3 regions of the Phyllobacterium sp. 0TCS1.6A genome follow, and region 2 is predicted to be linked to each of the others. Evidence: riboswitches for the same ligand, from Rfam matches in the RefSeq annotation. Region 2 holds a riboswitch; each other region holds the start of a gene.

Region 1 (10,560 bases), on a different contig from region 2:
ATCTCCTGCTCAAGCCGGCCGACGAGATCACATTCGGCGAAGTCTTGCGCCTGATAGACGGGCCGATCGCTTCCCTTCCCTGCCTGAGCAAGATCGCCTATCGGCGCTGTGAGGACTGCGAGAGCGAGGAGACATGCGAGATTCGCCATGTCTTCCACAGGGTCGCGAATGTCACCCGTGGCGTGCTCGATGGCACGACGATCGCCGACTGCCTCGCCTATGGCAAGGCAAGCCCCATCGCTGCCGTCCTTGAAGGCTGATTGCCTTAGCTGAACACCGCCTTGCCGATGACGGGCGTTGACGGGACCGCGAAGTCGCGCGGTTCCAGCATCTGCGCCCGATAGCCGCGATGGCCGGCATTCACCGCCTCCGCAAATGCCGCCGCCATTTCGACGGGATCGCCAGCCTTTGCGACCGCGGTATTCAGCAGCACGGCATCAAATCCGAGCTCCATGACGCTGCAAGCATGCGACGGACGCCCGATCCCCGCATCGACGATCAGCGGCACAGCGGGAAAATGCCCTCGCAGCGAGCGCAGCGCATAGGGATTGACCGGCCCCATGGCGGAACCGATAGGCGCGCACCATGGCATCAGGACCTCGCAGCCGGCCTCGAGCAGCCGCTCGGCGACCACGAGATCGTCCGTCGTATAGGGAAACACCTTGAAGCCGTCCTGCGTCAGGATGCGCGCCGCTTCCACCAGCGCGAAGACATCGGGCTGCAGGCTGTCGTGATTGCCGATCACTTCGAGCTTGATCCAGTCCGTCCGAAAGAGGTCCCTCGCCATATGCGCGGTCAGCACGGCTTCCTTCACCGTATGGCAGCCTGCAGTATTGGGAAGCACCCTCACGCCCAGCGACTGGATCAGGGACCAGAAGCCGTCTCCCGACTTGCCGCCCGCCGTCTCGCGCCGAAGCGAGACGGTCACGATGCCTGTTCCGGAAGCCTTGACGGCCTCCGCCAGCACCGCCGGCGACGGATATTGCGCCGTGCCGAGCAGCAGGCGCGAGGCGATTTGCTCGCCATAGAGATCAAGCATGTCAGCCTCCCTGCTTCGGGGTCAGTATCTCGACCCGGTCGCCGTCGCTCAGGACGAAACCAGCGCGTTCAGCCGCGGGGACGAGCTGGCTGTTGACCGCCGTTGCAAGCCAGTCGCCGGTGAATTCCAGTTCGGCAAGCACCTCGCCGAGGCCCTGGGCGCTCACCTCGCGCGGCTCGCCATTGATGATCAGTCTCATGGTTTTTCCTCGTTTTCGATCAGGCCCGCCGCCCGGACAGCCATCGCCGGCGCGAGCAGAAAGCCGTGGCGATAAAGGCCATTGATATGGATCGTCGCGCCATCGCGGCTCACGCGCGGCAAATTGTCGGCATAGGCGGGCCGGATGCCGACGCCGGTTTCCACCAGCTCCGCCTCGCCGAATGCCGGATGCAGCGCATAAGCCGCATTGAGCAGTTCCATCAGCGACCGCGCTCTTATCGGGCCGGACTGATCGCTTTCGATCATGGTTGCGCCGACCATGAACATATTATCGTCGCGCGGCACGATGTAGAGCGGAAAACGCGGATGGATGAGGCGAACCGGCCGGGCCAATGACAGTTCGGCCGTCCGAAGCAGCAGCATCTCGCCGCGAACGCCGCGCAGGCCGGATAGCCGGGCCGCCATCCCGCTGCAATCCACCGTCCGGTCATATGCGGCGACGTCCGGCGCTGCCGCGTGAAATTCCACACCCGCTGCCGCGAGCTTGGTGCGCAACTGCATCAGCGCGTTGCGTGGGTCGAGATGCGCCTCCTGCCCGAAGAAGAGCCCGCTGCGGAAATTCTCCGCAAGATCGGGTTCGAGCGCAGCTATCTTCGCGTGATCGACCGGCTCGAATCCGGTCGTGCGGCCGGCGAAGCGGCGCAGTTCGCCGGTATCCCGCGCCGGCGCAACCACCAGCGTTCCATTGCGCCGCACCAGCCCCGGCAAGGCGGCATCCCACCAATCCGCCGCGCCGGCGCCGAGATCGACGACCGCCTGTTCGGCGCTTTCACGCTCGCAATAGGGTGCGAGCATGCCGCCCGCATACCAGGAGGCGGCATGGCGATGGCCCCCTACAGGATCGAATAGGGCGACGTCATGTCCCCTGCTCCAAAGCTCATGCGCCACCGTGAGGCCGGCAACCCCGGCCCCTTTCACCAGTATCGGCATGCTCAGCCAGCCCCGCCGCCTTCCAACGGCATGTAGAGTTCGCCGCCGACACGGAATTTCTCCGCCATGGCAGCCATTCCCTCCTTTTGCGCCTCGGCACGGATATCGTGCGAGATCCGCATCGAGCAGAATTTCGGCCCGCACATGGAACAGAAATGCGCGACCTTATGCGCATCCTTCGGCAGGGTCTCGTCGTGGAAGAGGCGCGCGGTTTCCGGATCGAGCGACAGGTTGAACTGGTCTTCCCAGCGGAACTCGAACCGCGCCCGCGACAGCGCATCGTCGCGCAGCTTGGCGGCGGGATGCCCCTTGGCAAGGTCGGCCGCATGTGCGGCGATCTTGTATGTGATCACCCCGACCTTGACGTCGTCGCGGTTGGGCAGGCCAAGATGCTCTTTCGGCGTCACATAGCAGAGCATTGCCGTGCCGTACCAGCCGATCATCGCCGCGCCGATGCCCGAAGTGATATGGTCATAGCCCGGCGCGATATCGGTGGTCAGCGGTCCAAGCGTATAGAACGGCGCCTCTCCGCATATGGCCAATTGCTTGTCCATGTTCTCCTTGATCTTGTGCATCGGCACGTGGCCCGGGCCTTCGATCATCACCTGGCAATCCTTCTCCCAGGCAATCCGCGTCAGTTCCCCGAGCGTCTCGAGCTCGGCGAATTGCGCCGCGTCATTGGCGTCGGCGATGGAGCCGGGTCTCAACCCGTCGCCCAGCGAGAAGCTGACGTCATAGGCGCGGCAGATATCGCAGATCTCCTCGAAATGTTCATAGAGGAAGCTTTCCCGGTGATGGTGCAGGCACCATTTGGCCATGATCGAGCCGCCGCGCGAGACGATGCCCGTCACCCGGTTCACCGTCAGCGGGATGTAATGCAGCCGGACGCCGGCATGGATCGTGAAATAGTCGACGCCCTGCTCCGCCTGCTCGATCAGCGTATCGCGATAGATTTCCCAATTGAGGTCCTCGGCAATGCCGCCGACCTTCTCCAGCGCCTGGTAGAGCGGAACGGTCCCGATCGGAACGGGCGAATTGCGGATGATCCAATCCCGGATATTGTGGATGTTGCGTCCGGTGGAGAGGTCCATGACCGTATCGGCGCCCCAGCGGATGGCCCAGACCATCTTTTCGACTTCCTCTTCCATGGAAGAGGTCACGGCCGAATTTCCGATATTGGCGTTGATCTTGACGAGGAAATTGCGCCCGATGATCATCGGCTCAAGTTCCGGGTGATTGATGTTGGCGGGGATGATGGCCCTGCCCCGCGCGATCTCGTCGCGGACGAATTCCGGCGTGACGTGGTCGGGAATGGCGGCGCCGAAGGATTCTCCGTCGCGCAGGATGCTGCGCGCGGCGTCGCGTCCGAGATTTTCGCGGATCGCCACATATTCCATCTCGGGCGTGATGATGCCGGCCTTGGCATAGGCGAGTTGCGTAACCGCCTTGCCATTCTTCGCCTTGCGCGGCCTGTTGATTACCGGGAACGCAGGCGTCAGCCGCTCGCCGGATGCGAAGCCGTTATCGGCCGGTTGGACATGCCTGCCCTCATATTGCTCGGTATCCGCATGGGCGATCGACCATTGTTCTCTCGCCCGGGCGATACCCTTGGCGATGTCGATCGCCACATTTGAGTCCGTGAACGGTCCGGAGGAATCATAGACGGGAAGATCGGGCTCGCCCGCGGTCGGATGAACGGCAATCTGCCGCAAGGGGACGCGAATCGAAGGGTGAAGCTTGCCCGGTTTGTAGATTTTCTCTGAGGCCGGCAGCGGCCCCGTGGATACTTTCAGTGTGTCGGTCATCGTCAGGTTCCATTGTTTGCGTCAAGGAAACCCAGTTCTGTGCCGGAAGGATGAAGAACTGCGCGAGCCTGGAATCAGACTTTTTGCCAGAGCTGGTCGCAGCTTTGCACCGTCCCTACGCCAGTATGAACTGGATCAGGTTCAACGGGTCACTGCGCTGCAAAAGCCAGCAGTATCTCAGCCCCTTGTCGGGACCCCCCTGGTGAATAGCGTTAGAAGAGCGGCTTAGCGCCGCTCTGTCAAGTGTCAGGCGTCGCGCAGCGGCTTCAACGCGCCGGCCCATTTGGCCAGCTCGGCAAGCATCGTCTTGGCGCCGTTGGTGATCGCCTCATTGGGCTGGAACACGCCCTCGTCATTGATGAAGTTCTGGTAGAGCGGCACCGGCACCGACTCCGAGAGCGGCACGAGCCGCAGGGCAGACATGAGCCCCTTTACCGATTCCACCGCGCGCATGCCGCCGGAAATCCCGCCATAGCTGACAAAGCTCGCGGGCTTGTAGTTCCATTCGTTCCAGAGATAGATCAAGGCGTTGATCAGCGACGGCGGCGCATTGTAATCATATTCCGGCATGACGAAGACATAGGCGTCGGCCGCATCGACCACCGCGCTCCACCTCTTCGTATGTTCGTGCTCGTATTTCTTCATCCGCGGATGGCTGGGTTCGTCGAGCAGCGGAAGGTTGATATCCGCGAGATCGACAAGAACAGGCTCGAACGTGCCATCCTGCCTGACGAATTCATGAAACCATTCCGCCACCGGCGGACCACCCCGGCCGGGACGTGTACTTGCAATGATGATATTCAACTTGAGCGCCATTGGTCTCTCCATGATTCACGACAGCCCTTGCATAGGGACGACGAGCCTAGGCTTGCAAGAAGGCACTTTCGGGAAACCATGTGAATAAGCCCGCGACGGATGACCGCGCGGGCTTTTTATTCAATCAGGCGCGACGTTCAACGATGATCGTTGCCGGCAGGGGCGCCGCGTTCCTTTTTCTTCGGGCCGGGCAGAAGCCCTTCCCGCTGAGCCTGCTTGCGCGCCGCCTTGCGGGCACGGCTGACAGCCTCGGCCTTTTCACGCACCCGGCGCTCGGAGGGCTTTTCAAAAGCCTGTCGAGCCTTCATTTCGCGAAACAGCCCTTCGCGTTGCATCTTCTTTTTCAGGACCCTCAGGGCCTGTTCAACATTGTTGTCGCGAACGAGAACTTGCAATCCTAATCCTCACCATTTTGTCTGCGTGGCGCGGTATATCGCCTTGGAGCAGCTTGAGAAGCGCGAACTCTATTCAGTTCGCGCCTGAAAATCCAGTGCCGCAGCTCAATTGTTCGCATTACACGCAATTAATTGCATGGATTGGCACCGGGCGATGGGTGTGCGGCACTGAACAACCATGAGGGCTCAGCATGAGGGAGGTGGGCCGTGAACGGGGGCACAACTGGCCCACGTGGTGGGATAGATTTTCGGCCTCAAAAAAAATTTTGCCCTGTAAGCTGCTGATTTCGCTCATTCTTCCTTCCGGCACGCAAAAAACTTATCCCACCACTTTGGAACCGGGTTATTCTGATTCGGTCCTTTCCAGTGGGGGAGCAGCTTCCGGTGCTGTTTCGATTGCTGGGAGAGGATGGCGTTGCTGAATAGTCGGAAGTGACAACCCCGATTGGCCAGCAAACTGCAGAAGGAAACGGAGGTGGCGCTCTTGTTTCCGGGTTGTTGCGTCTGACAAACGCAACAACAGCAGGCAAAGACGTCGCGGGCGGTCTTCGGACCTCGACCCTGATACCTACTGACGCGCTGAAGACCGCCCGTCTCCCCCCATTTTCAATGACCAGACGCGATTTCGCGGGCGTGGTGCGGATCTTCCGTATTCAATCCACCACCCTCGTGCTGAGCCAGGTGAACTGGCACAGCATGAGGCATGTCGGTCGCCTAAAGCGCGGCGGTGATGATGATCTCGACCTTGTATTCGGGCGTGGCGAGCTTGGCTTCGCCGGTAGCGCGAGCGGGCGCGTTCGCCGGATCGACCCAGGCATCCCAGACGGCGTTCATTTCGCCAAAGTCCTTCATGTCGTCGAGCCAGATAATCGCCTGCAGCAGCTTGGACTTGTCCGTGCCTGCTTCCTTGAGAAGGCGGTCGACGGAGGCGAGTACATCCTTCGTCTGTTCCGTGACGCTCTTGCCCGGACCACCGACCTGGCCGGCGAGATATACGGTATTGCCATGGATGACAGCCTGGCTCATGCGGGGGCCAGCTTCAATTCGACGAACGCTCATGGATGTCTCCTCGTAAGAATATGGCAGGCCAATGCCCGCCGGGGCACAAGAAAAAAGGGCCGTAAGGCCCTTATTTTCGAAGATATGGTGGGCACAGTAGGGATCGAACCTACGACCCGCTGATTAAGAGTCAGCTGCTCTACCAACTGAGCTATGTGCCCTCCGGCCGCCTGAACGGCAGTAAGTGAGCGCTCTATAACGGGGCAAATCTTGCCTGTCCAGCCCCTCGCGACAACTTTATTGTTTCGCCGTGCAACAACTGCGCTTTGGCGCAGCTCAGACAAAAATCCGGCCCTCCGCGACCTTCACCGCTCCACCGCCTATGCGGGCGCCGACGAGCCGGCTGTCCGCGATGTCGAGCTCCAGCCGCAGCTTCGATGGCCGTCCCATCTCGAAGCCCTGTTCCAGCGAAAGGTGCAGCACGCCGTCGAGCGGCTGGTCGAAGGCGTGAACGGCACCGGCGAACGCCGCCGTCGCCGAACCGGTCGCGGGGTCCTCATAGGTGCCGTCATCGCTGACGAACATGCGGGCGTGAAAATGGCTGTCATGCCGCACCGTCTCGCGGCAATAGGCGTAGACGGGCAATTGCCGCGCGCCGATGCGGGGCGCCACCTTCTTCATCGCCGCCTGATCTATCCGGATGCGCCCGGCCGCGTCGATGCCGTGGAGCGGAATAAGAAGGTAGGGCACGCCCGCCTCCCAGATGCTCGGCACGTGGTTCTCGAAGCCTATGTCGCCCGGCTCCAGCCGAAGCGCGGCGGCTATCGCCATCCTGTCGTAATTATAGGCGACCCGCTGCGGCAGCCTCGGCAGGTCGAATTCGGCGAAGGCGCCGGATTGGCCCAGCGTCACGCCGCAGCGCACCGCCCCCACCTGCTCCTCGAGAATGATCAGTGCATCCTGACCGCTCGTCTCGGCGCCGAAGCGGCGGTGGGCGAGCGATATGGCGGTGCCGACGGTCGGATGCCCGGCAAAAGGCAGTTCATAATCCGGCGTGAATATTCGTATCGATGCCGTATGCGCGGGGTTCTGCGCCGGCAGCACGAAAACCGTCTCGGACAGATTGAATTCCCTTGCGACCCGCTGCATGGCCGCGTCGTCAAGCCCCTCGGCCTCGTGGACGATGGCCAGCGGGTTGCCGCTCAATGCCGAATCGGTGAAGACATCATAAATCTCGTATTGACGACCCGACATGGTTTCGCTCCCGTTCGCCGGAAAATAGAACACGCTTTCGCCGGATCAAGTCAAACCTTGTTATGGTAACATTGGCCTTGTCATGGTGGCATTGGCCTATGGGGCCGACGCGGCCTCCGTCGTCGCTGCTCCTCGCTGAAATGCCAGTCGCCAAAGATGCGGAACGGCGCCGGCGTGGCCTCCCCCATCTCTCCGGCCGCCGAAATCGCCGTCACGCCGTCGAGTTCCGGCACCTGTTCGGATGCAATATGCGCGCTGATGCGCGCCAGCAATTCCCGGGCTTCCAGCGCCAGGTAGTACCGCCGGAACAGGGCGATGCTGCGTCTCGACGTTACGAGATAGGTCGCGCTGTCGCGATCCGCCGCCGCCGACAGGTCGATGCCCGTTTCCTCGGCCACCTCGCGGTGCATGTTGCCTTCGATATCGATCGTACCGCCGACGACATCCCCCTCGTCGAACGAACCGGCCGGAAAATAGACGCGGCCCGCCGCCGAAGTCGAAGCCGCCATCCGCCCGGCGATCAACCGGTTGTCGGCCGAGACGATGACACCGACGGCGAACACATGCCAGGGCTTCGCCAGATCGGCATTCTTCTTCCAGTGCAGCATGGTAGCGAAACGGGTGCGCCGATAGCGGGCAGCGAAAACGCCATTGTCCACGTCCGCCGCTTCGGCCATGAAGAACGGGCCGTTGAACAGCGCGGGATTGTCCGTCACGTCGCTCAGCCAGTTGGCGTCGATCTGCTGGCGGTTCCGCACCTCGTAGTCCAGCGGGCCGTCGTCGATCTGCAGCTTCGCTGCAGCAAGCGGTACGACTGTCTCTTCGGGAATATTCAGCATGCCTAGGCCATGTCCAATGTTACCGCGACGGGGCAGTGATCGCTGGCCTTGGGACGGTCCCAGCCCACCCTCGGAAAACGTTCGACCGCCTGATCCGGCGGGAATATGGTGCGATATGGCTGGCCCTGCCGGATGATATCGGGAACCGCACCGGCATTCTTGCCCGCCAGCGCCGCGGAGGCGAGAACATAGTCCAGCTGGCAAAGATGACGCTCCTGCGGCCCGCGGGTATGGTAGAGCGTCCAGCGATCGATCGCGGGGCGCCGCTCCACGAGATTCTCGCAGAAGCCGCCTTCCGTCAGCACATTGACGCAGCTCAGGGCTTCCTCGACCGGCTCGAACCCGTAGCCGGACAGGCTGTCGCCGCTGATGATGACGCGCTCGCGATAATCGTTGAAATCGCCGCAAATGAGCCAATCCCGCGCCATGGCGCCGGCAACGCCGCCGAACTTCTCCTCGATGATGCGCCGCACCGCCTTGGCCTCCGCCATGCGAACCGGCATCGATGCCGTACGCCCGTCCATCCCGTTTCGCGGCGAGCCCATGGATTTGAAATGGCTGACGAAGAGCGAAAGCGGCCTGCCGCCGACGCGCAGATCGATGCACAGGCAATCGCGCTTGAAAATGCGCTCATGCGGTTCAAGGCCGAGCAGCGCCAGTTCCGGCGTATGCAGCCCGAACTCCTGGTAGGTGACATGGGCATGGCTCGTCATCTCGACGAATTCGATCGCCTCCCCGTCGCGGGTCTGGTCGCGCACCAGCACCGCGACATCGATGCCGCGGCTGTCATTGCCCTCGACCATGTATTTGTGGCGGTAGCCCTCGCCCACCATCTTGAAGAGATAGCCGAATTCGAAGGCATTGAGCGCACCGATATTGTCCACCTCCTGAAGGCAGATGATGTCCGCATGGGTGGCGGCGATCGCCAGAGCCGTGAGCTGCCTGGTATCGTCCGTATGCGCGATGGCGCGTGCCTGTTCCAGCTGGCGATACTGATTCTCGTCCTTTATCTGGAACAGCTGCAGCGTCCTGTCCTGGTTGAGATTGTTCCTGAACCCCGAAAAATCGAACCGGTTCATGAGGTTTTCGACGTTGAAGGTGGCAATTCGAACTGACATGCACGTCCTGAGGCTCAAGGGGGATGGCTGCTCCGGCCGAAACTAACCACATTGTGACGCTTCGGCCAGTAGCTTTGCACTGCCGCGACACCTATATGCGGGGAAGACGAATATGGGAGACGGAAAGTGAAACGTTTGATCCTCATGACCCTGGGCGCGGCGCTGATCGGCGCGATACCGGCGGCGACGGCTTCGTTCGCGCAGGAAATTCAGACCTACCGCCCGGCTCCCCGCGGCCTCGACGTTACGCCGCGGACGCAGATCATCCACCGCAACAGCGCGGGCTACAAATATCGCGAGCCCGATTGCCGGGGTTCGGGCAGCGGCTGCTACAATTTCCGCCGGCACAAGCCTGTCGGCCCTTCCGGCCCGAGCCAGGCGGAGCGCTGCAAGGCCGCGTATCAATCCTATCGCGGCTTCGACAATACCTACCAGCCCCATGTCGGGCCCCGCCGCCGCTGCGACCTCTAGCATAGAAAAAAGGGCCGGCGGATTGCTCCACCGGCCCTTTCATCGGTTCGTCCGAAGATCAGTTCTTGGCCTTGTCGACGAGCTTGTTCTTGCCGATCCATGGCATCATGCCACGCAGCTTCTCGCCGACTTCCTCGATCTGGTGGCTGTCGTTCATGCGGCGGATGCCCTTGAAGCGGGAAGCGCCGGCCTTGTATTCCTGCATCCAGTCGGAGGTGAACTTGCCCGTCTGGATGTCCTTGAGCACGCGCTTCATCTCCGCCTTCGTCTCGGCAGTGATGATACGGGGACCGGAAACATATTCGCCCCATTCGGCGGTGTTCGAGATCGAGTAGTTCATGTTGGCGATGCCGCCCTCGTAGATCAGGTCGACGATGAGCTTCACTTCGTGCAAGCACTCGAAATAGGCCATTTCCGGCGCGTACCCGGCTTCAACCAGCGTCTCGAAGCCGGCACGGATGAGCTCGACCAGACCGCCGCACAGGACCACCTGCTCGCCGAAAAGATCGGTTTCGCACTCTTCACGGAAATTGGTTTCGATGACGCCCGAACGTCCGCCGCCAACGCCGCAGGCATAGGAAAGCGCGAGGTCATGCGCATTGCCGGAAGCATCCTGGTGGATGGCGATGAGGCAGGGAACGCCGCCGCCCTTCTGGTATTCGCCGCGCACGGTGT
Region 2 (10,560 bases):
AAGAGCGTTGCCGCGATGGTTTTCGCGCTCATTTCACCAGGCCCAGCTGGGTCGGCAGCCAAAGCGTGATGGCCGGGACGAACGTGATGGCGATCAGCGCGATGAAGAGCGGCACGAGCCAGGGCAGGATCGCCATGGTGGTGCGCTCGACCGAGAGTTTCGCCACGCGGGAGAGGACGAAGAGCACCATCCCCAGCGGCGGATGCAGCAGGCCGATCATCAGGTTGAGCGTCATGATCAGGCCGAAATGCACCGGATCGATGCCGAACTTGATCACCAGCGGCAGCAGGATCGGCACGAGGATGGTGATTGCGGCGATCGTGTCGAGGAAGCAGCCGACGAACAGCATCAGGAGATTGACGAGGATGAGGAAGACCCATTTGTTCTCGGTGATCGAAAGGATCGCCGTCGACAGCAGCTGCGCTGCCTGGCTGACCGTCAGGAGCCAGGCGAAGACGGAGGCGGCGGTGACGATGAACAGCACCGACGCGGTGGTCTCGATCGTATCGAAACTCGCCTTGGCGAGGCTGGAAAGCGTCATGGTGCGATAGCGCACCAGGCCGAGGAACAGCGACCAGAGCACGGCGGCGACGGCGGCTTCCGTCGGGGTGAACCAGCCCATCGTCATGCCGCCGATCAGGATGACCGGCGTCATCAGCGCCATGACGGCGGAGAAGTCGAAATACCAGTCGGCGGCGAGCAGCAGCACCAACGCGATGCCGACCGAGGCATTGATGGAAAGCCCGGTCAGGGTGAGCAGATAGATGAGGACCGGGACGCAGGCGACGACGACGATTTCAAGCGACGCCTCGAGCAATTGCTTGATCTGGAACGGCGCATCCGAACCCCAGCTGCGGCGATAGGCGAAGATGGCGACCGTCACCATCATCAGCACGGTCATGACGATGCCGGGCAGGATGCCGGCCATGAACAGCGCGCCGATCGACACATTCGCCATCATCCCATAGATGACGAAGGGCAGCGAAGGCGGGAAGATCGGCCCGAGCGTCGCCGAGGCGGCGGTGACGCCGACGGCGGCTTCCACCGGATAGCCATGGTCCTTCATCGCCTTGATCTCGATGGTGCCGATACCCGCCGCATCGGCGAGCGCGGTGCCGGACATGCCCGAGAAGATGACGGAGCCGACAATATTGACCTGCGCCAGGCCGCCCTTCATCCAGCCGACGAGAGCGACGGCGAAGGAATAGATGCGGCCGGTGACGCCGGCGGAATTCATCAGATTGCCCGCAAGGATGAAGAACGGCACGGCGAGGAGCGGAAAGCTCTCGACGCCGGCGATCATGCGCTGCGCGACGATGATATCCGGCGCGACGCCGAAGAAGACGAGATAGAGCACCGAGGCGACCGCCATCGAAATGGCGACGGGTACGCCGACGAGCATCAGGACCAGGAATGATCCAACCAGCAACAACATGAATCAATCCCCCAGGTTCTGGAACATTTCGGGCCGCTCCAGCACGGAATAGCCCCGGCGCAGATTGGCGATGAAGACCTGTATCGAGCGCAGCAGCATCAGGATGAAGGACAAGAGCACGCCGTAGAACACGATGTTGCGCGGCAGGTCGATCGTGACCATGCGCTCGTCGGCGACGATCTCGACATAGCGCCACATCAGCCAGACGGCATAGGCGAAGAAGCCGATGCGCACGATATCGACGAAGGTCGCGAGCACCCGCGCCACCCCTGCGGGCAGGTAGTGATAGAGCACGTCGACCTGGATATGGCGCGACAGGCGGGCACACATGACGGAGCCGAGGAAGACCACGCCGACAAGGCAGTTGATGGCGATTTCCTCGGTCCAGGCATAGCTGTCATTGAGGACGTAGCGCGTGAAGAACTGCAGAAAGACGCAGGCCGTCATCAGCCAGAACACGACGAGCGTGAGCCAGTCCTCCACCGCGTAATCGGACATGCGGGCGACGGGCGCCACATCCTCGAAGGAATGCGCCAGTTCTTCCGCCGTCACTTGGGTATGGATCTCTTCTTTCGACATGCCGGTCTCCGGTGGTCAGGTCAGCTGGCGACCGGGCGGACCATGCCGCCCGGCACTGTGCGAAATGCTTGCGCGAAGACTATTTGATGGCGCGAATGGCTTCCCAATCGGACTTCTCGTAGCCGAAATCCTCGAACTTCACCTTTTCGAGAACCGTCTTCTCGAAATCGGCCTTGTCCACTTCGGTGACCGACAGGCCGCGCTCCTTGAAGCCCGCGACGAGTTCCGTTTCCTTGGCGGCGATGTTCTTCGTGGTCTTCTCGGCAGCCTGCTGCATGACTTCCTCGAAGATCTTCTTGTCCTCGTCGGAAAGGCTGGCCCAGAGCTGCTTGGAGACCACCGTATTCAGGTGATCGACGATATGGCCGGTGAGGACGATGTTCTTCTGCACCTCGAAGAACTTCTTCGCCTCGATGGTGGTCAGCGGATTTTCCTGCGCCTCGACCGTGCCGTTCTGAAGCGCGAGATAGACTTCGGCAAAGGCGATGGGGGTCGTGTTCGCGCCGCAGGCACGCGGCATTGCGAGATAGGCCGGAACGTCCGGCACGCGGATCTTCAGGCCCTGCATGTCGGAACATTTGGCGATGGGCTTGTTCGCCGTGGTATGGCGCGTGCCGTAATAGCTGACGGCCGTGATGTGGTTGCCGGTCTTTTCCTCGTAGCCTGCGGCGAGCCGCTTGAAGATATCGCTCTTCGTATAGGCGATGAGGTGATCCGGATCACGGAAGATATAGGGAAAATAGGTCACGCCGATCGGCTTGTAATCGCGGGCGGCGAAGCTCGAGCCGGAAATGATGATATCGACCGTTCCGAGCCGCAGGCCCTGGTTGATATCCGCTTCCTTGCCGAGCTGCGAGGCCGGGAATACGTCGATCTTGTAGCGGCCATTGGTGCGCTTGGCGATTTCCTCGGCTGCCCAGACGGATTCCGTGTGGAACGGTTCCGACGTCTCGTAGACATGCGCCCATTTCAGCGTCGTTTGGGCATGGGCGGCCATTGCCGAAAGTGTCAGCGCTGCCGCAGCGCCCAGTAAGCTTGCAAATTTGATCTTCACGTTCATTCTCCTCCCAGATTGAATTGGATCGTCTCGGTTTATGCCGGGCTGGTTCGCCCCTTCTCACTTTCCAGTTCCCCGTCGAAGCTCCTGGAAAATCTCGATTGCGATTGCTGCAGATGATGGCGCATCACCGACCGCGCCCGCGCCGGATCGCCCGCCGCGATGGCGTCGCGGATGGCGCGGTGCTCCTCGAACGCCTCGCGCCACGAGGCCGGGCTTTCGAAATGGCTGGCGAGCCTGGTGAAATAGGGCGTCAGGCGCTGGTCGAACAGGTCGCCGACCACGCGGTCGAGCGCCGCATTGCCGATGATGCTGCAAATGGTGGTGTGGAACAGCCTGTCCAGCATGATGGACTGGTGCGGATCCTTGAAGGTTCGCGCCATGCGCGTCAGCACATCGTCCATTGCCGCGACATGGGCCGGCGTTATCGCCAGCGCGGCCTCCTCGACGATGGCGCATTCGATGAGCGTGCGGGCGCGCAGCAGCTCGAACGGCCCTTCCAGTTCCTCGGAGTGAAGCGAAAGCGGCCGGTCCCGCGTCTGCCGCGCGACATAGATGCCCGAGCCCATGCGGATGTGGATGAGGCCTTCGACCTCGAGAGCAATGAGCGCCTCGCGCACGGTGGGGCGGGAAACGCTCAGTTCCTCGGCCAGCTCGCGCTCGCCGGGCAGTCGCTCGCCGACCGAAAATGCTCCGCCCTCGATCCGTTGCCGGATCTGGTCTGCCACTTGCCGGTAGAGCCGGCGCGGCTGGATGGCTGCAAACATGTTCCCTCCCGCGCAGTCTCCCTTCTGCGCCGACTGGTAAACTGGTCTTACCAATAGCCAACTGATACATTGATATATATGCGCGAGTCAACTCGTCTCCGCGTTGCGGGCTTTCTTGCCTCGCAGCCTTGAAACGCGGCGCTGCCGGCCGGTTGGCATCGGGCGGCTGTTACACATTGTATCAGAAAGTGATTGCCGGGTGCCGCCACGAACAGGCTAAGAGAAATCCACTCGATGATCCATCGTCAAACCGGTGAGAAATGCTGTCTGAAATTCGCTTGCTCGGCACCTTTGCCTGTCTTGGTCTTGGCCTCGCTCTCGGGGCCTGCACCACGACCGATCCAAAACTGCCGCAGGCGTCCTCGCTGCCGGTGCCGCAGCCCTCGCCCCGCACCGCCGAGGCAGGAGCCTCGCAGGCCGTCGCGGCGGCCGATAGCGCGCAGGCCGGAACCAGGGAACTTGCTCTCGCCCCGGCCAGCCAGCCGTCAGCGGCCTCGGCAGCACTCCCGGCAGCCTTCAAGGCGCCGGACCCGGCCCTCGACAGCCTCATATCCAAATATTCGGTTGCCTATTCGGTACCGGAATCGCTCGTCCGCCGCGTCGTGCATCGCGAAAGCCGCTTCAATCCCGCGGCGCGCAACGGACCCTATTGGGGCCTGATGCAGATGCTGCCCGCAACCGCGCGCGGCATGGGCCACAAGGGCAGCGCCAAGGATCTGCTCGACGCGGAAACCAATCTCAAATACGGCGTCAAATATCTCGCCGGAGCCTATATGGTTGCCGATGGCAATCCGGACCAGGCGGTTCGGCTCTATTCCCGCGGCTATTATTACCAGGCCAAGCGCAAGGGCCTGCTCGAAGAGACCGGACTGAAGCCGTCGAGCGCTGCAACGGCAAAGCCGGCGGTCATGACGGCAGAGAGCGCACCCGCGCAGACTGTACCGGCCCAGGCGACACTGGCCCAGGCGACACAGGCCCAGGCGACGCCGGCGCAGATGGCCTATGGCGCCGAGCCGGCAGCGGCATCGCCCGCCGCGGTTTCCCTGCCGACGACCCGCCCGTAACCGGCCAGCGCCGCTACTTCCACCAATGATGGAAATGGTGCACCGGCCCCCGGCCCTGCCCCACTTTGATATTCGTCGCAGCCGCCATGGCTGACGTCAGATAGTCCTTTGCGGCGCCGACCGCCTGCTCGAGCGGCTGGCCCTTGGCGAGTTCCGCGGCAATGGCCGCCGACAGCGTGCAGCCCGTTCCATGATCATTGCTGGTATCGATCCGCCTGGCGCTGAAGCGCTGGACGCCAGACGGGCGCACAAGCACATCGGTGCTGTCCTCGCCCGTGCCATGGCCGCCCTTCATCAGTACGGCTTCCGGCCCCTGCGCCAGCATGAGCTCAGCCTGGCGGATCATCGCGCGCTCATCCTGCGCAATGGCTTCGCCGGTCAGCAAGGCGGCTTCGGCGAGGTTTGGCGTCAACAGCAGCGAGCGCGGCAGAAGCAGCGCCCGAAGCGCCTCGATCGCGCCATCCTCCAGCAGGCGGTCGCCGGAGGTGGCGACCATGACCGGATCGAACACCACCATCCTGTCCCAGCCGGACAGCGCCGACGCTATGGTCTCGATGGTCGCGACGGAGGACACCATGCCGACCTTTATCGACCGTACGGCGATGTCGGCGAGCACCGCATCGATCTGGGCGCGGATGATCGAGGGCGACAGGTTTTCGACCGCGTGGACGCCGAGCGTATTCTGCGCGGTGACGGCAGTCAGCACGCTGGCGCCATAGACGCCGAGGGCCGAGAATGTTTTCAGGTCGGCCTGGATGCCGGCGCCGCCGCCACTGTCGGAGCCGGCGATGGTCAGGGCGATGGCGGTCATGCGCGAACCGTCAGCGCCGCATCGACCGCCTCGCGCAATTGCCGTGCTGCCGCCTCGGCATCGGGCTGGCGGAAGATGGCGGAGATGACGGCAACGCCATCGGCGCCCGCTTCGATGGCCTGCGGCGTGCGCGCAAGGCCGATCCCGGCAATGGCGCCGATCGGCAACTCTGGCTTGCCCTGGCGGATCAGCGCGGCCAGGCGGCGGAAACCGTCAAAGCCGATGGGGCTGAGATTGTGCTTGGTCGGCGTCTCGAAGAGACCGCCTATGCAGGCATAGTCGATATCGCCGTCCAGCGCCGCCCGCGCATCGTCCTCGTTCTTGACCGTGAGGCCGATGATCCTGTCCCGCCCGAGCAGACGGCGCGCATCGGCCACCAGCATGTCCTCGCGGCCGACATGGACACCTTCGACGCCCGAAGCGAGGGCGACGTCGATGCGATCATTGACGACGAGCGGAACGCCGGTTCCCCGCAGCGCCGCGTGGATGGTGCGGGCTCGCTCCACCATCTGGCGCGTCGGCGAATTCTTGTCGCGATACTGGATGATCGTCGCGCCGCCCCTGGCGGCAGCCAGCGCCAGCGCGCCGAGGTCCCTCGCAGGTCCTATGGCGTCGAAATCGACAATGGCATTGAGGCGGTAATCTACATCTGGCACTTCGGCACTCCATCGATTGGAGATCCGGACAAGTGCGAAGGCGAGGCTGAGACAGCGTGATGAATGTCCATTCCCGTTCCTACGCCGGCATGACCCGGATCAGGTTCAAGGGTCCGGCTCACCGCCATCTCAGCATCGTAGGATGCCCCCCTCGGAATGAAGTCATGATGGGGCGGCGCGCGGGCGAAGTCAATGCGCTGCCGCCTCGATCGGCCCATCTGCCGTGGCCCGATGTCAGGCCCGGTATATCAGGGCCGCACGAAGCCCTTGCTCGCGACGAGGAGATTGCGGGTATAGTCCTGGGTGACGGCCTGCTGCGCCAGCGCCCCCGCCGTCAGCCGCTCGACCTCCGCGCCGTTCTGCATCACCATCAGCCGGTCGCACATATGGGTGACGACGGCCAGATCATGGCTGACCATGACGAAGGTGAGATCCCGGTCGCGCCTGATCTGCTCCAGCAGGTTGAGGACTTCCGCCTGCACCGAGGCGTCGAGAGCCGAAGTCGGCTCGTCGAGCAGCAGGATCGAAGGTTCGAGGATCAGCGCGCGGGCGATCGCCACGCGCTGGCGCTGGCCGCCCGAAAGCTGGTGCGAATAGCGGAAGCGGAAGCTCGAGCCGAGGCCGACCTCGTCGAGCGCCCGCAGGATGCGCCGCTCCGCATCGTCGAAACCATGGATCGCCAGCGGTTCGAGCAGCAGCCGGTCCACGGTCTGGCGCGGATGCAGGGAGCCATAGGGGTCCTGGAACACCATCTGGACGTCGCGGTAGAACGCCTTGGTCCTGGTGCTGCCCAGGGGATTGCCATTGACGGTGATCGTCCCGCCGGTCACGGGAGCAAGACCTGCCACCGCGCGCAGGAGCGTCGATTTCCCCGAGCCCGATTCCCCGACCAGCCCGAAGGATTCGCCGGCATTGACGTCGAGGCTGACCCCGCGCAGGGCCTGGAACCCGTCATAGGTCACCTGCAGGTATTCGATGATCAGCGGCTTGGTCATGAGGCCCACTCCGGCTTTCTTTCGAGGACGGGAAGCGGATGCCTGTCGGCGCCGATCTGCGGCATGCAGTTCAACAGTCCCTGCGTATAGGGGTGCTTCGCATTGCCGAGTTCCATCGCGGCGATCTCCTCGACGATGCGGCCGGCATACATGACGATGACGCGGTCGCAGAACGACGAGACGAGACGCAGATCGTGTGAAATGAAGATCAGCCCCATGCCGCGGTCGCGCACCAGATCGTCGAGGATGCGCAGGACATCGAGCTGCACGGTTACGTCCAGCGCCGAAGTCGGCTCGTCGGCGATCAGCAGTTCCGGGCCCGTGATCAGCATCATGGCGATCATCGCCCTTTGCCCCATGCCGCCCGACACCTCGTGCGGATGCAGGTCGAAGACACGTTCCGGATCCCGGATCTGCACGGCGGCCAGCATGTCGAGCGCCCGGCGGCGTGCCTCGCCGCGGCTGACGCGCTCATGCGTCCGCAGCGTCTCCACGATCTGGCGCCCGATGCTCATCACCGGATTGAGCGAATATTTCGGGTCCTGCAGGACCATCGCGATCCTGTTGCCGCGCAGCGCCCGCCGTTCCCTGGCCGAAGCGGCCAGCATGTCGGTTCCGTCGAATTCGAGCCTGTCGGCGGATATGCGCGCATGGGGCGGCGTCAGCCCCATGATGGCGCGCCCGGTCTGCGACTTGCCGGAGCCGGATTCGCCGACGATGCCGAGCCGCTCCCGGCCGAGCGTGAAGGACACGCCGCGTACCGCATCGACCACGCCGGTGCGCGTCGGAAACTGCACCCGCAGGTTTTCGACCGTCAGCAGCGTCATTGGGTGCTCCCCCGCGGATCGAGCGCGTCGCGCAGGCCGTCGCCGAGGAGGTTGAAGCCGAGGCTGACGACGAGGATGGCGAAGCCGGGCGCTGCCGCCACCCACCATTGATCGAGGATGAAGCGGCGGCCGGAGGCGATCATCGCGCCCCATTCCGGCAGAGGCGGCTGCGCGCCGAGGCCGAGAAAGCCGAGGCCGGCGGCGGTGAGGATGATGCCGGCCATGTCGAGCGTCACCCGGACGATCAGCGAAGACAGGCAGAGCGGCATGATGTGGCGCAGGACGATCCGCAGCGGCGAAGCGCCCATCAATTGCACCGCGGCGATGTAATCGGAATTGCGCACCGTCAGCGTCTCGGCGCGGGCGATGCGCGCATAGGGCGGCCACGAGGTTATGGCGATGGCGATGACGGCATTCTCGATGCCCGGTCCGAGGGCGGCGACGAAGGCCAGTGCGAGAATGAGTTTCGGGAATGCCAGGAAGATGTCGGTGATCCGCATCAGGATGGCATCGACCCAGCCACCGGCATAGCCGGACACGGTGCCGACGAGCAGGCCGATGGGCGCGGCGATGATGGCGACCAGCACGACGACGTAGAGCGTGAGCCGGGAGCCATAGATGAGGCGCGAGAGGATATCGCGGCCCTGATCGTCCGTCCCGAGCCAGTATTCGCCGCCGGGGGGCAATAGCCGTGCATTGCGCAGGTCGCCGCTGACCGGCGAATGCGGCGCGAGGTAGCCCGCGAAGATGGCGACAAGGAGAAGCGCGACGATGATGGCGAGGCCTGCAACGGCCAGCCTGTTGCTGGCAAAGCGGCTCCATACGAGATAGGCGCGGCCAAGCCGTGCCTGCAGGCGCGATTGCGGCCTGTCTGTCGTGAGCCATTCCCGGCGGGTCATGCTGCGTGAGGGAGCGTTCATCGTTTGCGCGTCCGTGGGTCGAGGGCCCGATAGAGCAGATCGGACAGGAGGTTGACTGCGATGAACACCGCGCCGATGACGATCGTACCGCCAAGCACGGCGTTCATGTCGGCATTCTGCAGCGAATTGGTGATGTAGCTGCCGAGGCCCGGCCAGGAGAAGACCGTTTCCGTCAGCACCGAACCTTCGAGCAGCCCGGCATAGGACAGGGCGATCACGGTCACGAGCGGCACGGCGGCATTGCGCAGCGCATGGGCCCAGATGATGCGCGTTTCGGACAGGCCCTTGGCGCGGGCGGTGATGACATATTCCTGCTCGAGCTCATTGAGCATGAAGGAACGCGTCATGCGGCTGATATAGGCGAGCGAGAAATAGCCGAGCAGCGATGCCGGCAGGATGATGAAGCTGAATATGTTGCGGAAAGCATCCCAATTGTTCTGCAGGATCGCATCGAGCAGGTAGAAGCCGGTGATCGGCGTGAACGTATATTCGTAGACGACGTCGATGCGGCCGGGGCCGGACGTCCAGCCGAGCTTGGCATAGAACAGCAGCAGTCCGAGCAGGCCGAGCCAGAAGATCGGCATCGAATAGCCGATGAGGCCGATGATGCGGACGATCTGGTCGATGAGGCTGCCGCGCTTGACGGCGGCAAGCACGCCAAGCGGGATGCCGAACACCGCGCCGATGAGCGTGCCGAAGGTGGCAAGCTCCATCGTGGCCGGAAAGACGCGGCGGATGTCGGCCATGACCGGATTGGTGGTCAGCACGGAATTGCCGAAATCGCCCTGAAGCACGCCTTTCACATAGAGGACGAACTGCTGGTAGAGCGGCAGGTTGAGCCCGAGCTCCTCCCGCACGCGCTCGACCACATGGGCCGGTGCGCGGTCGCCGACGATGGCGATGGCCGGATCGATGGGGATGACACGGCCGATGAAGAACGTGACCGCCAGCAGCCCGAGGAATGTGATCGCGCCGATGAGCAGGAAACGTCCAAGCGCCCAGGCGAAGGTCGAAGCCCAGGCGCCAGAGCGCCCGGACCCCGGATTGATATCAGGGATAGTCACCGATTCATGTCCCAATCACTTGGAGACCCCAATCACTTGGAGACATTGAACACGTAATTGGTGTCGAATGACGGCCCGAGCTTCAGGTTCTTGACATTCGCCCGCACCCCGGCGACCTCGATCTGCTGGAACAGCATGACGAACGGGCTCGTCTCCAGCACCTTGCGCTGCAGGTCCTGATACATGGTGGCGCGCTTCTCCGGATCGCGTTCCAGCAAGGCCTGCCTGGTCTCCTTGGTCAGTTCGGGCACGTCCCAGGCATTGCGCCAGGCCAGCGTCTTGTTGGTGCCGGTATCGGCATTGTCGGGATTGCTGGTGAAGGTTTCCGCATTGGAATGCGGGTCCCAATAATCGACGCCCCACTGGCCGATATACATGTCGTGCG
Region 3 (10,560 bases), on a different contig from region 2:
CCCAGGAAGCGCCGGTCATGGGAAATGACCACCATGGCGGAGCGGATCTGCCGCAACTCGTCCTCGAGCCATTCGATGGTGGTCAGGTCGAGGTGGTTGGTCGGCTCGTCGAGCAGCAGGATGTCCGGTTGCGGCGCAAGCACCTTGGCAAGTGCCGCGCGGCGGGCCTCGCCTCCGGAGAGCTGGCCTGGCGCCTCGTCGCCGCTGAGCCCGAGATGTTCGAGCAGGTAGGAAACCCGGTAGATATCGTCGGCCGGCCCGAGGCCCGCTTCGACATAGGCCCTCACCGTGTCGAAGCCCTCCATGTCCGGCGCCTGCGCCAGGTAGCGGACCGTGACGGCCGGATGCTTGAACACTTCTCCATCGGTCGGCGTCACCATGCCGGCGGCGATCTTCAGCAATGTCGATTTGCCCGAGCCGTTGCGACCGACAAGCGCTATGCGCTCATTCTCGCTCACCGACAGGGCAGCATCGGTCAGGAGCGGCGTCCCACCGAATGTGAGAGCGATCTTGTCAAGGCGAAGAAGCGGTGGAGAGGCCATCGGGGATACTATTCTAAAAAGCTATGGGTCTAAATGCCCTGGGCGCAGATCATGGGCGGAGATCAAGCCGCTTCTCGGCGAGATTTCATCGTCTGTCAAACGAAACAGGCCGGTTTTACCCGGCCTGTCTGCACAAATGCTGAATTGTCGGGATCAGTAGCCGCCGTCCGAATCGCGGTAATAGCGGTCATCGCGATAGCCGCGATCATAGGCCCCGCCGCCATTGCCTTCGCAAGGCGCATTGTAGATGGAACCGTCGCGACGCTGGTAGCGGCAGAGATTTTCATTGCCGCGGCGCGGCGTCGTTGCAGTACCGACAGCGGCGCCGAGAATACCGCCGGCAGCGGCACCGACGACGGTGCTCTTCGTGTCGCGGCCAAGCGCCTGTCCTGCCAAAGCACCCGCTCCGGCACCGATCAACGCCCCTGTCCCGGCTCGCTGGTTCTGCTCTGTGGTCTCGCAGCCGGCGACCGAAATCGCCAGAAGTGCGGTCGCCGCGATGGCGGCAATGCGCATATTCATCATATTACCCTCTCAAATAACAACCGATCCATGCTGCAATCCCAATGCGGCAGAACAAAGATCGGTAGAAGCTGGCCTCTCAATGAAAACAGGCCGGTTGCCCGGCCTGCCTGGTCCAATATGGATCGTGTTATCAGCGGCAAGGCGCCCGATAGCGCTCGCCATAACGATTTTCATAGGTGCAGTAACGCCGTCCGTCATTCGACGTGGCCGCGCCGACGACAACGCCGGACGCACCGCCGATTGCCGCACCCGCCAATGCGCCGCGACCGCCACCGATGGCGCCGCCGGCCAATGCGCCGAGAGCAGCACCACCCACGCCATAGCCAGCTGTCCGCTGCTCGCTGGTTGTGCAACCGGCTACTGAAAACGCCAGGACCGCGGCGACTGCGACTGTAGACAATGTTTTCAACATGGAAGACCTCTCCCGTTCTAATACCAAACTAACCCAGCTTGCGTCCCCAACGCTGTGCGGCGAAGATTGCATTTTCCGCTTTTCTTTACAAGCGGGACGCAATCGGCGGCGCAGCGATCAGGATTGCCTTGCCTGAATGGAGCGATACGTGGAGGCGTCCACATACGGCATTCGACACTGTAAGCGATGAACCGAAGGAAAGTTCCATATTTTCCAACGGCCAGGACGCGCCGCTGATAAAAAGACCGTGTAGTTCCGAGAATGCAACAATGCTGAACGGCGTTCCATCCTCGAAGTCGAAATCATAATCGCCCGCAACGACCGGATGCGCCTCCTCCGTGCCGCTGCACAGCGTCAGCAGCCTTCCCTCGGCGGCGAATCGCACCGCCATGGTCAGATGCAGCAGCATGTGATCGGTCCGCTCGCCGCCAAAGGCGCCGCAAAGGATGACATGCGTCGCCCCTCGCCGGAACGCTTCCTCGACGGCCAGTTCGCCATCGGTCATGTCCTTCCTGGCCGGGAATGTCTGGCGCGGCACCTCGGCATATTGGCGTTCGAGTTCGGGCGAGGTGGAATCGAAATCACCAAGCCAGAGTTCCGGCACCAGTCCGAGCGGTTCGGCATGGGCCGCGCCACCATCGGCTGCCAGCACCCGCGCACCCTCCACCAGCCTGAGGAGACGGGGCGTAACGACCAGGGAACCACCGAGAAGCACGACGAATTTGCTCATGCAGGCCCATTACCACGCGTTTTGCGCAAGGGCCAGCCAAGGAACAGCCCCAAAGGCGAAGGAACAGGATGCCGGAAGAACTGCGGTTCACCGGGCGGCGAATTCAAGTATCATGGCCGCAACCAGCCGCCTCAATCCGGGAGATCAACGTGCAATTTGCCGATATCAACGGTATCAACATTCATTACCAGCTCATCGGCGGACCGGCCGGCGCGCCGGTTCTCGTCTTTGCCAATGCGCTCGGCACCGATTTTCGCATCTGGCGCGATGTCGTCATCCGCCTCGCCGGCGATTTCCCCATCATAACCTATGATCTGCGCGGACAGGGCCTCTCGGATATCGGCACCTCGCCCTATTCCATGGATGATCATGTCGATGATCTGATCGGCCTGCTCGACCTGCTTGCCGTCAGGAATGCGGTGATTTGCGGGCTTTCGGCCGGCGGCGTGGTCGCGCAGGGCGTCTATGCGCGGCGGCCGGATCTCGTGCATGCGCTCGTTCTTTGCTGCACGGCCCACAAGATCGGCACGGCAGACAGCTGGAATGGCCGCATCGCCGCGGTCGAAGCCCATGGCATCGCCAGCATCCTCGACGATGTCATGCAGAAATGGTTCACGCCCGAATTCCGCCAGCCCGGCAATGCCGAACATGCCGGCTATCGCAACATGGTGGCGCGCCAGCCCGTCGCCGGCTATGTCGGCACCTGTGCCGCCATTCGCGATGCGGACCTGACGCTATCGTCGGCGCGCATCGCCGTGCCGACGCTTTGCGTGGCGGGCGACCAGGACGGCTCGACCCCGCCCGAGACGGTTCTCGGCCTGGCGCGGCTCGTCCCGGATGCCCGCTACGAGCTCATAAAGGGCGCGGGCCACATGCCCTGTATCGAGCAGCCGGACCATCTCGCCGCGATGATCCGCGCCTTTCTCCAGGAGGTCGACACCGCCTGAAAGCGCGCTTGCGCCCGGAACAGGTTTTCTCTAGTCTTTGCAATGCTCTAACGGGGTGCCCATCCGCAAGATGGGCTGAGAGGCATGAGTCATTCGCGCCAACCCGCGGAACCTGATCCGGCTTGTACCGGCGGAGGGATTAGATGCGGCGATGAACAGCCCGCCTATCCTCTTGAAACGTAGAATAGGAGGCGCTGATGCGGCCAGTTCAGACGATCCATGCACTCATGCTTGCGCTTGCGGCGACGCTGGGTGCGAATGCCGGCGCCCATGCGGCGGGCAAGCTTACGGTTTACACCTATGAGAGCTTTACCGCCGAATGGGGCCCCGGCCCCAAGGTGAAGGAAGCCTTCGAGAAGGAATGCGCCTGCACGGTGGATTTCGTGGCCGTTGCCGATGGCGTCGCCCTCCTCAACCGGCTCAAGCTCGAAGGCGCCTCGACCAAGGCCGATATCGTTCTCGGCCTCGACACCAACCTCACCTTCGAAGCGGCAAGGACCGGGCTTTTCGCTCCGCACGAAACCGATGTCAGCGCGGTCAAGATACCGGGCGGCTTCGAGGACGACGTCTTCGTTCCGTATGATTACGGCTATTTCGCCGTGGTCTATGACAGCGAGAAGATGAAGGACCCGCCTGCCAGCCTCAAGGCGCTGATCGAGGGCGATCCGGGCGAAAAGATCGTAATCCAGGACCCGCGCACCTCGACGCCGGGCCTCGGGCTCCTGCTATGGGTGAAATCCGTCTATGGCGACGATGCGGGCAAGGCATGGGAGAAGCTGAAGGGCCGCGTACTCACGGTCACGCCCGGCTGGTCGGAAGCCTATGGCCTGTTCACCAAGGGCGAAGCGCCGATGGTGCTGTCCTATACGACCTCGCCCGCCTATCATCTGATCGCCGACAAGAGCGACCGCTACAAGGCCGCGTCCTTCGACGAAGGTCACTATTTGCAGGTCGAGGTGGCGGCTCGCACCGTCAATGGCGCCAAGAACCCGCTTTCGGCGCAATTCCTGAAATTCATGATCGGAACGGCGTTCCAGGATGCAATTCCCGAAACCAACTGGATGTATCCGGCGGCGGCGACGAGCGCCCCGCTCAACCCGGCATTCGACCAGCTTGTGAAACCCGCCAAGACGCTTGCGCTTGCCCCGCAGCAGGTGTTTGAAAACCGCAAGAACTGGATCGACGAGTGGCTTCTGGCGATGAGCAAATAATGCCATTCCGGGCGAGACCATTGTCGGGCATCCTCGCTCTGGTCTTGCTTTCGCTTCTCGCCGGCGGGGCCCTCATGGGTCTCGCCTTCGAAGTCCTGGGCGGCGTCGGCGGCTTCACCGGCTTCGACTCCTATATCTGGCGGATTGCGCGCTTCACCCTGCTCCAGGCTTCGCTCTCCACCCTGTTGTCCGTCATCCTCGCGCTGCCGCTGGCCCGCGCGCTGCATGCCCGGCCGGATTTCCCGGGACGCAGCATGATCCTGCGCCTGTTCGCCCTGCCGCTCGCCTTGCCGGCGCTGGTGGCGGTGCTCGGCATCACCAGCATCTATGGCCGCAATGGATTGCTCGCGGCCGGCATGGCCTATCTCGGCATGCACCAGGTTCCCGACATATACGGCCTGACCGGCATTCTTCTGGCCCATATATTCTTCAACCTTCCGCTCGCCACGCGGCTCATTCTTGCCAGCCTCGATACGATCCCGGAAGATTACTGGAAGCTTGCGGCACAGCTCGGCATGAGCGAATCGACCCGGTTCCGCCTGATCGAATGGCCGGCAATATTGCGCAACCTGCCCGGCATAGCGGGGCTCATCTTCATGCTCTGCGTCACCTCCTTCACCGTGGTGCTGACGCTCGGCGGCGGACCGCGCGCAACCACGCTCGAAGTCGCGATCTATCAGGCGCTGCATTTCGATTTCGACATTGCCCGGGCCGTGGCGCTGACGCTGCTGCAGCTTGCGCTGACGCTTGCAACCCTGGCATTTCTCGGCCTGGCAGGGCGGCCCACCGAGGAAGGCCAGACCTTCCGCACGACCACGCGCAGGTTCGACGACCCGGAGAGATCCACCCGGCTCTTCGGCGGCGTTCTCATCGCCTGCGGCTTGCTCTTCGTCGCCGCGCCCATCGCCGGCACCGTGGTTTCGGGCGCCTCGGCCGATTTTGGCCGGCTGCTGTTCGAGCCTGTCGTCTGGCGCGCCATCATGACCAGCATCTGCCTCGGCGCCGCCGCGGCTTTTGTCTCGGTGCTGCTGGCGCTCGCGCTGGTCTCTTCGCGGGAACATGTGGCCACGGCGCGCGGCTACGGCCCTGCCCGCCCCCTGGAGCGCGTGCTGGACCTCGGCGCCAGCCTTATCCTCGTCGTGCCGCCCATCGTTATCGGCGCGGGCTGGTTCATCCTTTCGCGGCATTATGTCGATCCGTTCAGCCTCGCTCCGGTGATGGTCGTCGCCGTCAATGCCGCCATGGCGGTGCCCTTCGCCTTCCGGGTGCTGCGCCCGGCATGGGATACGATGGCAGCCAGGAACAACAGGCTCTGCGCCCAGCTTGGCATCGCCGGCTGGACCCGTTTCCGCCTGATCGACTGGCCGGGGCTGAAGCGATCGCTCGGCGCTGCCTTCGCCTTCGCCATGGCGCTTTCGCTGGGCGATCTCGGCACGATTGCGCTTTTCGGCAATGATACCGTACAGACATTGCCCTACCTCCTGTTGCAAAGGATGGGCAGCTACCGCACGGCCGATGCGGCCGGACTGGCCTTGATCCTCGGAATATTGTGCATGGGGCTGATGATGCTTGCGGATCGGGCCCAGGGAGACGCCGATGCAGGACGATAGAGCCGATATTGCCAAGGGCGGCGCCGCCGTCAGGCTTGACAATGTCACCTTTCGCTATGGTTCGATGGAAATGCTTTTCGACCTCACCGTCGAAGGCTCCGCGATCGCCGCCATCATCGGCCCGAGCGGCTCCGGCAAATCGACCCTGCTCAATCTCGTCGCCGGCTTCGAGAAGGCGGAGTCCGGCCGAGTTTGGATCGGCGGCAAGGATGTCACGCTGCTTCCGCCATCCCGCCGCGCGGTATCGATGGTGTTCCAGGACAACAATCTCTTCGCGCATCTCGACGTCTTCTCCAATGTAGGCCTCGGGCGCCGCCCGGATCTCAAGCTGAGTTCCGCCGATGAGGATGCCGTCTCGTCGGCTATCGCCAAGGTAGGGCTGGCCGGCAAGGAGAAGCGCAAGCCGGAGGCGCTGTCCGGCGGGGAACGGCAAAGGGTGGCGCTGGCCCGCACGCTGGTGCGCAACAGCCCGGTCCTGCTGCTGGACGAAGCCTTTGCTTCGCTGGGACCGGCGCTGCGGCATGAAATGCTCGATCTGATCGGTGATCTTCGCGACGAAACCGGCATGACCGTGATCATGGTGACGCATCACCCGGACGATGCGCTGCGCCTTTCCTCGATGCTTTTTTTCCTCGAAGATGGCCATATCGCCGCCTCGGGGCCCGCCGAACAGATGCTTTCGCCGGACGGTCCGCCGCTGTTGCGAAAATATCTCGGTTCGCAGGAGTCTGAAGTTTGACATATTTTCGGCGCCTTGCCTCCCTTAGACAAGGCAATGAAATCTTGCCCCAAACTCTTTACCGGGCTAGCAAGAACAACGACATACGAGTCTCCCGACGCGTTCACACGAGGAAATGATTCTGAGGCCGCACACCGCATCACCCATGAAGGGCTGGTTACAGCCCGCCAGCCGCAGCCGGAATCCCGCCGCGGCCATGCTGGTGCTCGCCTTCCTTTCCGGCTGCCAGGTGCTCAACGTTTCCAAGGAAGATGCGCTCGGCCCGTCGTCGAATCCCGTCACCGTCGACAATGTCAACAAGAACGACCGCCTGGCGCGGCTCAGCGCGGAGCAGCATCCGCGCATCCTCGCGACCTATGGCGGCGAGTACAAGGACGCCAAGCTCGAGCGGATGGTGGCCAAGGTCGTCGGCAATCTGACCACCGTGTCCGACAATCCGACGCATACCTATCGCATCACCATCCTGAATTCGCCCAATATCAACGCCTTTGCCCTGCCCGGCGGCTATCTCTACGTGACGCGCGGATTGCTGGCGCTCGCCAATGACAGCGCCGAGCTTGCAGCGGTGATCGCCCACGAAATGGGCCATGTGATCGCCAATCACGGCATAGAGCGCCAGCAGCGCGAGCAGGAAGCCGTCATTGCCGGGCGCGTCGTTTCGGAAGTCTTGCAAGGGGACAGGGCGGCGCAGGAAGCGCTGATCCGCGGCAAGTTGCGCATGGCGCAGTTCTCCCGCAACCAGGAACTCCAGGCGGATGCGATCGGCATCAAGATGATCGGCGAGGCAGGCTATGATCCCTTCGCCGCGCCGCGCTTTCTCCAGTCGATGGCGTCCTATTCGGACTTCCGCAATGTCTCGGGCGCAACCGATGCCAGCCTCGACTTCCTTGCCAGCCATCCCTCGGCTCCCCAGCGCATCGAGCTGGCGCGTGGCCATGCCCGCCGCATCGGCGCACCCGGCATAGGCACGACGGACCGCGATTCCTTCCTGCAGGGGATTGACGGGGTGCTCTATGGCGATACGCCGGAGGAAGGCTATGTGCGCGGCCGCACCTTCGTCCACCCGCTTCTCGGCGTGAGTTTCGCGGTGCCGGAAGGCTTCACGATCGATAACAGCGCCGACGCGGTCATGGCGACGGGGCCGGGCGAGATCGCCATCCGGTTCGACGGAACGCAGGTTTCCGGCACGCCGTCGATGACCGACTACATGCGCAGCGGCTGGGTGACCGGCCTCGACGAGGCCAGCGTGACCGCAACGACATTCAACGGCATGCCTGCGGCAACGGCGCGCGCCAAGGCGGATCGTTGGGAATTCGACATCTTCGTCGTCAATGCGGGAAACAGGATTTACCGGTTCCTGACCGCGGCACCAACCGGAAGCACGTCGCTGCTGCCGGTATCGCAGGCCGTCACGCAGAGCTTCCGCGTCCTGACGGACCAGGAAAAGGCGGCGATCAAGCCGCTCCGCATCCGCGTGGTCACCGTCAAGCCGGGCGACACATTGCCCAGCCTTTCCAACCGCATCATGGGAACGGACCGCAAGCTCGACCTGTTCAGGCTGATCAACGCCATGCCGCCGGGCGGTACGGTCTCCGTCGGCGACAAGGTGAAGCTCATCAGCGAATAAGAAAGCCCGGCAGCAGAACCGGCCCCATAAACGGACTGGCCCCCGAAGTTGGGTGTCCAACTTTCGGGGGCCAGTTCAAGGCTTGGCTTTTCGAGAAGTCGGCGTTGTTTACGCTGCTTCTTCCTGTTCGTCTTCCACCAGCGTGTCGGCATCGGCCTCGACATCGGCATCCGCCTTGGCGCCGCGCTTCGGACCTTTCGCGAGGTTGACCTCGATCAGTCGAACCGCTTCAGTCTCCGACATCTTGTTGACGGCGGAAATCTCGCGAGCCATGCGATCGAGGGCTGCCTCGTAAAGCTGACGCTCGGAATAGGACTGTTCGGGCTGGTTGTCGGCGCGGAAAAGATCGCGCACCACCTCGGAGATCGAGATCAGATCGCCAGAATTGATCTTCGCATCATATTCCTGTGCGCGGCGCGACCACATGGTGCGCTTGATGCGCGCACGGCCCTGGACCACCTTGAGCGCGCGCTCCACATAATCCGTCTCGGAAAGTTTGCGCATGCCGATTGCAGTCGCCTTGGCAACTGGAACTTTAAGACGCATCTTGTCTTTCTGAAAATCGATAACGAACAGTTCGAGCTTGTGGCCCGCGACTTCCTGTTCTTCAATATTGACGATTTGACCCACGCCATGCGCCGGATATACAATGAATTCACCGGTCTTGAATCCAATCCGCTGGGCGGTCTTTTTCTGCTGAACTGCTGTCATGCGCTTCATTACTCCCTGCTGCGCCCGGCAAAACGCACCGGTTAAAAACCAACCACTGGAAGCCGGAAAACCCGGTTTGTCGGCCGTCTATGATGTCGCGCAAAAGCATTCCGGATGGAGCAGTTGGATGCGGTGAATACACGACCATATCCTGAACTGTTACGTCCGGAAAAAATCTAGCCTATTGGTGATTTATGCCTTAGCGCCACGAAATTGACGTCCAATGATCAACATTTCTGTGACCATATCACAAAATGTGCCTAGAATCAAATTATGCTGCGTTTGCTCAGCAAACACAGGCCCTTGCAACCTGGAGGCGATGCGATCAATCGCCCTCGCCCGGCTCCGGCGAAAAGAACTTGGCGAATTTGTCCGGAACGCCGTCCATGTCCTTGGCATCCGCCGGTGCATCGCCCTTGGTTGAAATATTCGGCCATTTCTCCGAATATTCAGCATTGAGCTGCAACCATTGATCCAGGCCCGGCTCTGTGTCCGGCTTGATCGCCTCGGCCGGGCACTCCGGTTCGCACACGCCGCAGTCGATGCACTCGTCCGGGTGGATGACGAGCATGTTCTCGCCTTCATAGAAACAGTCGACCGGACAGACCTCAACGCAATCCATATATTTGCAGCGGATGCAATTGTCGGTCACAACGTAAGTCATTTGCAGGCTCCAGAACACCACGGTCAGCGGTACAAGAGTGGAGGTAGCGGTTTGCCACTTGCCTGACAAGGGGGAAGCACAAACTGCGGCACCAGAACGCAACTTGGCAGGAAAACTGCCGGCCCGGGCCAAATCCCGCCGCAAGATCCCGCCACTGCGCTCGCGCGGCATTGATCGCACTCCGATACCGGCCATACAAGGAATTGTAGTCCGCGAAACGCGCAAATGACGGCTCGGATGTTGCTACGCTAACCCATTCCTTGGAAATTTGTTCCAGCAAGTGACCGCGATGGATTACACGCCGGAATTATCGTCCCTGTCGATGAGGCGGTCGATCTCGCGCCGTTCCTTCTTGGTGGGCCTGCCGCTGCCCGGATCCCGGCGCGGCAGCGTGTCGAGCGCACTCTCCGCGTCCCTCGGCAATGCCGGCGGTGAGATGTCGCGATAAAGCGTGCGCGCCTCGTCGGCCGGGCCGCGCCGTGTGCCGCCATCCACCACCTCATAGACGAGAATGCGCCGGTCGAGAGTGATCGTGAGAACGTCGCCCGGCTTCACGATCTGCGCCGGCAGATCGATTTTCTCTCGATTGAGCCTGACGCCGCCGCCCGTAACGAGCTTGGCGGCGAGTGATCGGGATTTGACCACCCGCGCGAAAAACAGCCATTTGTCGATGCGCTGCCGTTCGGTCGCCGCCATCTATTTCTTCATCTGCTCCTTCAGCGCAAGCAGCTTGGCGAACGGCGAATCCATGTCGATCTTCACGGGCCGTTCCTGGCGCTCGGGCCGTTTCGCGGTCATCGGAGGCTTGCCGCCACCACGATTCCGGTTGCCGTCCTGCTTGC

The links. Region 2 has a riboswitch for thiamine pyrophosphate ahead of thiE (thiamine phosphate synthase). Riboswitches for the same ligand answer to the same signal wherever they lie in the genome.
Region 1: linked by a shared signal. The riboswitch ahead of thiC (phosphomethylpyrimidine synthase ThiC) and the one ahead of thiE (thiamine phosphate synthase) in region 2 are both predicted to bind thiamine pyrophosphate.
Region 3: linked by a shared signal. The riboswitch ahead of thiB (thiamine ABC transporter substrate binding subunit) and the one ahead of thiE (thiamine phosphate synthase) in region 2 are both predicted to bind thiamine pyrophosphate.

Annotation. Positions count from the first base shown of each region.
Region 1 covers NZ_JAPMAB010000001.1:298,229-308,788, reverse strand. The annotation lists gene OSJ75_RS01465 (RrF2 family transcriptional regulator) at 1-260, shown strand, start outside; gene OSJ75_RS01460 (thiazole synthase) at 266-1,039, opposite strand; gene thiS (sulfur carrier protein ThiS) at 1,041-1,238, opposite strand; gene thiO (glycine oxidase ThiO) at 1,235-2,188, opposite strand; gene thiC (phosphomethylpyrimidine synthase ThiC) at 2,191-3,993, opposite strand; TPP riboswitch at 4,088-4,204, opposite strand; gene OSJ75_RS01440 (NADPH-dependent FMN reductase) at 4,240-4,809, opposite strand; gene rpsU (30S ribosomal protein S21) at 4,947-5,204, opposite strand; gene OSJ75_RS01430 (RidA family protein) at 5,919-6,263, opposite strand; tRNA gene OSJ75_RS01425 (tRNA-Lys) at 6,349-6,424, opposite strand; gene OSJ75_RS01420 (PhzF family phenazine biosynthesis protein) at 6,540-7,457, opposite strand; gene OSJ75_RS01415 (NUDIX hydrolase) at 7,538-8,296, opposite strand; gene OSJ75_RS01410 (endonuclease/exonuclease/phosphatase family protein) at 8,299-9,414, opposite strand; partial or broken gene OSJ75_RS01405 (BA14K family protein) at 9,790-9,885, shown strand; gene ilvC (ketol-acid reductoisomerase) at 9,944-10,560, opposite strand, start outside.
Region 2 covers NZ_JAPMAB010000008.1:26,558-37,117, reverse strand. The annotation lists gene OSJ75_RS16720 (L-idonate 5-dehydrogenase) at 1-32, opposite strand, end outside; gene OSJ75_RS16715 (TRAP transporter large permease) at 29-1,435, opposite strand; gene OSJ75_RS16710 (TRAP transporter small permease) at 1,439-2,014, opposite strand; gene OSJ75_RS16705 (sialic acid TRAP transporter substrate-binding protein SiaP) at 2,094-3,074, opposite strand; gene OSJ75_RS16700 (FadR/GntR family transcriptional regulator) at 3,107-3,838, opposite strand; gene OSJ75_RS16695 (lytic transglycosylase domain-containing protein) at 4,099-4,902, shown strand; gene thiD (bifunctional hydroxymethylpyrimidine kinase/phosphomethylpyrimidine kinase) at 4,916-5,713, opposite strand; gene thiE (thiamine phosphate synthase) at 5,710-6,369, opposite strand; TPP riboswitch at 6,429-6,531, opposite strand; gene OSJ75_RS16680 (ABC transporter ATP-binding protein) at 6,618-7,364, opposite strand; gene OSJ75_RS16675 (ABC transporter ATP-binding protein) at 7,361-8,191, opposite strand; gene nikC (nickel transporter permease) at 8,188-9,111, opposite strand; gene OSJ75_RS16665 (ABC transporter permease) at 9,108-10,160, opposite strand; gene OSJ75_RS16660 (ABC transporter substrate-binding protein) at 10,208-10,560, opposite strand, start outside.
Region 3 covers NZ_JAPMAB010000002.1:266,193-276,752, forward strand. The annotation lists gene OSJ75_RS05475 (ABC-F family ATP-binding cassette domain-containing protein) at 1-542, opposite strand, end outside; gene OSJ75_RS05480 (YMGG-like glycine zipper-containing protein) at 696-1,058, opposite strand; gene OSJ75_RS05485 (hypothetical protein) at 1,198-1,479, opposite strand; gene OSJ75_RS05490 (thiamine diphosphokinase) at 1,565-2,209, opposite strand; gene pcaD (3-oxoadipate enol-lactonase) at 2,359-3,156, shown strand; TPP riboswitch at 3,198-3,312, shown strand; gene thiB (thiamine ABC transporter substrate binding subunit) at 3,384-4,367, shown strand; gene thiP (thiamine/thiamine pyrophosphate ABC transporter permease) at 4,367-5,977, shown strand; gene thiQ (thiamine ABC transporter ATP-binding protein) at 5,964-6,716, shown strand; gene OSJ75_RS05515 (M48 family metalloprotease) at 6,862-8,343, shown strand; gene OSJ75_RS05520 (CarD family transcriptional regulator) at 8,452-9,063, opposite strand; gene fdxA (ferredoxin FdxA) at 9,380-9,718, opposite strand; gene OSJ75_RS05530 (RNA-binding S4 domain-containing protein) at 10,013-10,414, opposite strand; gene OSJ75_RS05535 (helicase-related protein) at 10,415-10,560, opposite strand, start outside.